Regions from separate parts of the Erythrobacter sp. KY5 genome, predicted to be linked through region 1. Evidence: predicted binding sites of a transcription regulator. Region 1 holds the regulator's gene; the other holds the start of a gene.
What was found. The regulator LexA, encoded in region 1, represses DNA repair genes until DNA is damaged. The targets are predictions, from matches to a motif close to GTTCCNCNCTTGTTCT.
Positions count from the first base shown of each region.

Region 2: CD351_RS11555 (ATP-dependent helicase) is a predicted target of LexA. The motif match lies at 1,520-1,535, and genes of this name have one in related genera.

Region 1 is NZ_CP021912.1:2,204,649-2,208,061, forward strand. It holds gene CD351_RS10440 (molybdopterin molybdotransferase MoeA) at 1-1,089, shown strand, start outside; gene lexA (transcriptional repressor LexA) at 1,304-2,008, shown strand; gene CD351_RS10450 (ComEC/Rec2 family competence protein) at 2,002-3,413, opposite strand, start outside.
Region 2 is NZ_CP021912.1:2,429,088-2,432,500, forward strand. It holds gene rsmD (16S rRNA (guanine(966)-N(2))-methyltransferase RsmD) at 1-350, shown strand, start outside; gene CD351_RS15745 (hypothetical protein) at 456-818, opposite strand; gene CD351_RS11550 (hypothetical protein) at 1,086-1,388, opposite strand; gene CD351_RS11555 (ATP-dependent helicase) at 1,559-3,413, shown strand, end outside.

The sequences.
Region 1 (3,413 bases):
GCATTGGGCAGGGTCCTGGCGCACGACCTCAAGGCGGCCCGAACCCAGCCTTCCGCAGACCTGTCGGCGATGGATGGCTACGCGCTTTCAGGTGCGGGACCATGGAAGCTCGTCGGTGAAAGCCGCGCCGGTGCGCCCTTCGATGGAAAGCTGGCTGAGGGCGAAGCCGTGCGGATCTCAACCGGTGCGCACATGCCCGCCGGCAGCGATAGCGTCCTCATTCAGGAAAACGCCCACGTCACGCAAGACGAAGTGAGCGCCGAGGATGCCCCGCCCCTCGGAAAGCATGTCCGCAAACGCGGTTTCGACTTCGCCTCCGGAGACACCGTACTCGAAGCCGGAACCCGGATCGGCCCTGCTCAACTCGCGCTGGCCATCACATCGGGTCACGGCACGTTGGCGGTCCGCAAACGCGCAAAAGTGGCGGTGCTCGATAGTGGTGATGAGCTGAGCTCAGATCCTGAAAACTGCGGTCCGAACCAAATCCCCGCCTCGAACGGAGCGATGATAGCCGCCATGCTGCGGCCCCTCGTCGGTGAATGCATGAGGATCGGACCGGTGGGCGACGATATGGGCGCGCTCGCAGCCGCTCTCGCCAGAGCGGAAGGCTGCGACATCCTCATCACATCGGGGGGAGCATCTGTGGGAGACCACGATCTCGTGCAATCGGCCTTGCGCGAATGGGGCGCGGATATAGCCTTCTGGAAAGTGGCTATCCGGCCGGGCAAGCCGCTCATGGTCGCGACGCGAGGCTCGCAAGTGGTGCTTGGCCTGCCGGGGAACCCTGTCTCAAGCTTCGTGACCGCGTTTCTGTTCGCGCTGCCCCTCGCCCGTGCGGCGATGGGAATGGCGGCGCGCTTGCCGGTCGCGGTGACTGCTCAAGCCGCTGAGACAATGCCCGCGACAGGAGCTCGCCGCGAGTTCGTGCGCGGTGTCTTCGACGGGCAGCGCGTTCGCCGCGCAGCATCGCAGGATTCGAGCGCAATCCGCTCACTTGCAGCAGCCAACTGCCTGATCGAACGCCCTGCCGGATCAGGCGAAGTGCAACCGGGTGAGCCTGTGCGCATCTACAACATCGAAAATGGCTGATTCCCTTGGGTTTGTCGACATAGTCCGCTTGACACGATTTCCGAAGTTGCCTACTTGTTCCACATTCGTTCACCATATCGGTGCGCGGTTAGTGCTCTGTATCGCACCTGTTCCGTTTTGACGGACGGTGCCTCTGGGAGCGCGCGAGTTTGGCATTGCGCACGGGCCACTTCCGGCTCAGGCGCGGACAATGCGGCTTTTACGGAGTTTGCCCATGTTGACGGCAAAACAGCATGAATTGATCCGCTTCATTCAGCAGCGGCTTGAAGAAACCGGTATCTCGCCGAGCTTTGAGGAAATGAAAGAAGCGCTCGACCTGAAGAGCAAATCGGGGGTTCACCGCCTGATATCTGCTCTTGAAGAACGCGGCTTTATCCGCCGCCTGCCCAACCGGGCTCGCGCGCTTGAGGTAATCAAGGTGCCGGAAGACGCGGTGACTGCAACGAGGTCGCAGGCCGCGCCCGCTTCGATTACGGCGAACGATGCGGTTGCTTCAGCTTCCAGCGTCATGGCGAAGGCGCCTCAGCCTGCCAATGACGTGATCGAAATCCCGCTTCACGGGCGCATCGCGGCTGGTGCACCGATTGAGGCACTCGAAGGGCAAAGCTCACTGCCGGTTCCTGCGGCGTTGCTTGGCCCGGGAGAGCATTACGCTCTTGAAGTGTCGGGAGACTCGATGATCGAGGCTGGCATCTTCGATGGCGATTTTGCCCTTGTTCGCCGAACCAACACCGCCCGCGATGGTGAGATCGTGGTGGCTCTGGTTCGCGGAGAAGAGGCAACGCTCAAGTACCTGCACAAGGAAGGCGCCATGGTTCGGCTCGATCCGGCCAATGCGACTTATGACGCACAGGTCTACGGCCCTGACGAGGTCGAAGTTCAGGGTAAACTTGCAGGTCTGTTGCGGCGTTATCACTGATTGCGTGGTCGGCGGGGTGATGCAAGGTCGTCTTCCCCCCGCCACCAGCCATGCCCTCCCTGACCTTCGGCAACGCTGGACACCTCGCCATCTTCAAGGTTGAGCGCAAGTCCGCCGGTGCGTGACAGCAAACGGCGGTCTGCCTTGAGCCAGCGAGGCTGGCACGATCTCGGCAGGAAACGGTCGGCGACCACGATATCGGCCCGCTCGCAGGCGGCAGAGAGCGAGCGCTCCTCTATAAGATCGCGATTGCGCGCAAGCAGGAGAGACCAGGTCCTCCCTCCCCGTTCGATCACCAGCGTGCAAAACTCGGTCGAACACTGTGCGCCATCCCATTGTGCAAGAGGGATGGGTTCGCTTTGAACGCTCGCCAATTCGAGAAGGTTGTCGCGTGAATAGGAGGATCGGCTGTCACGCAAAGACAAGAGCCTGAGACTGCCATCGTCATCTTCGATCGTGATGCCGACATTGCGTCCTTCCCTCCCGATCAGGACATCCGGTATCGGCGTGAACAGCAGCAGGGCCGTCGCAAGACCTGCCGGCACGAAGCCGAGCAAACGCGCCCTACCGCTCCACAGGGCGAGCCATAAGCCACCGCCTACGAAAAGCGCGATGGTCAGGCCGCTCATCTGAGGCATGAGCTTGACGGCACCGGGCTGTGAAGCGGTGAAGTGGGCAATGGTAAGCAGCGCCTTCAAAGAGGTCTCGACAAGCCACCAGAACGGTGCGCCGAGGCCAACGATATCGAACGCCAATGCAACCGCGATGAGCGGCATCGAGATGAAGGTTACAAGCGGGATTGCGAGCACATTGGCGAAGGCCCCGTACAAGCCCGCGCGGTGGAAGTGGAATAGAACGATCGGCATGAGCGCGATCTCGATAACGAGACCGGTCACGAACAGCATGAACACCCCCCTGCCGAAACGGCGCGGCCAATGCTCTTCCCGCGGCGCGAGGAATGCTTTTACAGGCCCCGAGGAATGGAGCGCCACGATCGCAAGGACTGCAGCAAAGCTCATCTGGAAGCTCGGCCCGATGACGCTCTCCGGCCAAAGCAGCAGCACGAACGCGGCTGCGACCGCAACCATTCTCAAAGACAGCGCATCGCGGCCCATCGCAAGCGCGATCAGAACCAGCATGGCTGCGGCGCAGCTGCGCACGGTTGGAACCTGCGCACCTGTCAGCAAAGTATAGCCGATCCCGGCCAGCGCTCCGATAGCGGCAGCTGCGACCGGGAGCCTCACGCGCAGAGCGATGGCGGGGAAAAGCGCAAGCAGCTTGAGCGCCATGAAATAGGCAGCCGCGATCACCGCGCTCACATGCAGCCCGCTGATTGCAAGCAGGTGGGTAAGGCCTGCATCGCGCATGGCGTCCTCGTCCGCCTCGGCGATTGCTCCCCTGTCGC
Region 2 (3,413 bases), 220 kb from region 1:
ATTGTCTGTTCGTCGAGCAGGATCGCGATGCCCTGAGCTCGATCCGCGCCAACATCGCAGCGCTCGGATGCCGCGACAGAACGCAAGTCGAGGCGGGATCGGTCATGGGCCTGCGCGCGGCGCAAGAGCCCTATGACCTGATCCTCGCCGATCCGCCCTACCGCACCGAAGCAGGCGAAGTCGCGTTCGACCGACTGCTTCGTCTGGGTTGGATCGGGGAAGCGACCTGGATCGCGCTCGAAACGGCGTTTAACGAAGAGCCGGAGGTCAAAGGCCTCTCGGTGGAGGTAAGTCGCAAGGTCGGCAAGGCGCGGCTTACCCTGATGCGGGCATCGCAAACGGCGCATTGAACCGGGGCAAGGCGATCCCGGCGTTTTTCTCCCCAGATCCTCAAAAAGAAGGCAGACCCGCGTCCTCAACGGCGCGGGTCTGCCAGTGGGCCTGGATCGGGCAGTTTAGCCTTCGCTTGGTCCAGGATCTGCAAAGGCGTTTTCGATCTGGGTCCACGCTGCCTCTCGTTCCGGGCCGGTCATCGCGGTGATGGCGATCTTGTCGCTGTCCTCCAGTCGCCAGAACATCGTCTGCCGCTCGGGTGTGAGCGTCCAGTAATAGCCTTGTGTTTCTGGAGGCCAGGCGTCGTATTCGGCCTGCTTTTCAGCGGGCCATCCGTCGTAATCGGCCTTTGCCTCGGGTGCCATCGGGTCCGGCGTTGCAGGTGGCGCGAGTTCTTCGACGTCCTGCGCCGAACCGGGGGCTGAGGCAACGACGCCAAATGTAACGGCGGCAACAGCGCCAAGGAAAAGATGGGATTTGCGCATGAGTGGTCTCCTGATGATCGAACACAGTTGCGCGACGAACCCTTCTGCGACCCGGACGAGTGCTCCCCTTCGATCCGGATGAACCTTGTGTGGCACGACCTCGGGCGTTCGCGAAGCCTGCGGGAACGCCCATATCGCTGCGCGCGCACGGGTAAGCGAAACCTGTGGCGCAAACAGGCTGAGGTGATAACGGGCTGTGTCCTGCGGGCATGAAAAAAGGCGGCTGGAAGCGCCGCCTTTCTTCAAATTCGCTTTTTACCGAAGCTCTTACTTCGAGCTTGCCGGCTTGCCGGGCCAGTAATCGAGCGGGCGATTGCCCCAGTTGAGACCAGCGGCGCGCGGGTTGATGCAGCCATCCTGATCGTCGTTCATGCACACGTCGTAAACCTTACCGTCGATACGCACCTGCGTCGCCTTTCCGGCTTCGTTGCGCTCTACAACGACCGGCGATTCGGCCTTAGTCGAGCCGTCATTCGTGGTGGTCTGGTCGTTCTGCGCAATAACCGGAGCCACCGCGAAAAGGGTAGCGGCCGAAATTGAGGTGATCGTGGCTGAGATAAGGTTCTTCATCGTGCGTAATCCTTTGTTGTTTCCCGTCTTCCCTTGTCAGTTCCCGTGTTGCCCATTCCAATGCAGGGGATGACCTGATGGTTCCGAAAAAGATGGGATAGGCGTTAAGCGCGCTTGCCGAGCGGGCATTCGTTCCCTACCTGTTCGCATAACGCCTCGAAAAAGATGTCATGAGCTCTAACCTTCCCATCACCCCGGACGACAGTGTCCCCGACGGGCCTGTCCCGCCCTATGCGGCGCGGCTGAACCAGCCACAGCGTGAGGCTGTTCTGACGACCGAAGGGCCTGTGCTCATGCTCGCGGGTGCCGGCACGGGAAAGACAGCGGCGCTGACCTCGCGGCTGGCTCATCTGGTGGCAACGCGCCGTGCGTGGCCGAGCCAGATCCTGTGCGTGACCTTCACCAACAAAGCCGCTCGCGAAATGCGCGAGCGCGTGGCCGGGCATCTGGGTCCGGGCGCGGAAGGCATCCCGTGGCTCGGCACGTTCCATTCCATTTGCGCAAAAATGCTGCGTCGCCATGCCGAGCTTGTCGGGCTGGAGCAGAATTACACGATCATCGACACCGACGATCAGTTGCGGCTTTTGAAGCAGTTGATCAATGACAACGACGTCGATGAAAAGCGCTGGCCTGCGCGCCAGCTTGCCGGGCTGATTGATCGCTGGAAGAACCGCGGGCTCAATCCCGAAGACCTCGATCCGGCCGAGTGTGAGGCTTACGTCAACGGGCGGGGAGCGGAGTTTTATCGGCTTTATCAGGATCGCCTGAAGGCACTGAACGCCTGCGACTTCGGCGACCTGATGCTCCACATGCTGAACATTTTCCGCAAGCACACCGATGTGCTCGCCGATTATCAGCAGCGCTTTAAATACATCCTCGTCGACGAATATCAGGACACCAATGCGGTCCAGTATCTGTGGCTCAGGCTCCTTGCGCAAAGCCACAAGAACATCTGTGTCGTCGGTGACGATGACCAGTCGATCTATTCCTGGCGCGGGGCCGAGGTCGCGAACATTTTGCGATTTGAAAAGGACTTTCCCGGCGCGCATGTCGTGCGGCTGGAGCAGAATTACCGCTCGACCCCGCATATCCTTGGCGCAGCGTCGGGCCTGATCCGCGCCAATTCGCAGCGCCATGAAAAGACGCTGTGGACCGAGGTGAACGGCGGCGACAAGGTGCGCGTGATCGGCGTGTGGGACGCTCCCGAAGAAGCGCGACGGGTGAGCGAGGAAATCGAACGACTGGAACGCGAAGGCGCGCCCTTGAACCAGGTCGCCATCCTCGTGCGCGCGCAGTACCAGACCCGCGAATTCGAAGACCGCTTCATCCAGACCGGCATCAATTATCGCATCATCGGCGGTTTCCGTTTCTACGAGCGCGCCGAAATACGTGATGCGCTCGCTTATCTGCGGGTGATTGCGCAGCCTCAGGATGACCTCGCCTTCGAACGCATCTACAACCAGCCGAAACGCGGGCTTGGTGCGAAGACGCTGGAAAAGATGCACCAACATGCCCGCCGCGTGGGCATGCCACTCGCCGCGGCCTCGCTCGAACTTGCTGACAGCGACGAACTGCCCAAGCGCGCGGCGAACACGATCGGCTCGCTGATGCGCTCTTTTCTCGTCTGGCGCGAGGCGTCCGAGCAGATGACGCCTTCGGACCTTCTTCGCCTTGTGCTGGATGAAAGCGGCTACAACGATATGCTCGCCGCCGACCGCTCCGCAGAAAGCGCCGGACGTGCGGAAAACCTCTCCGAACTTGCTCGCGCGATGGAGGAGTATGAAACGCTCGGCGACTTCCTCGAACATGTCAGCCTCGTCATGGACAATGATCGCGGCGATGAGGAAGACACCGTCACGATCATGACGATCCACGCGGCCAAGGGCCTCGAATTCGACAACGTGTTCTGCGTTGGTTGGGAAGAAGGCGTCTTCCCCTCGCAGCGCGCGATTGACGAAGGCGGTCTTGCCAGTCTCGAAGAAGAGCGCCGCCTTGCTTACGTCGCGATCACCCGTGCACGGCGGC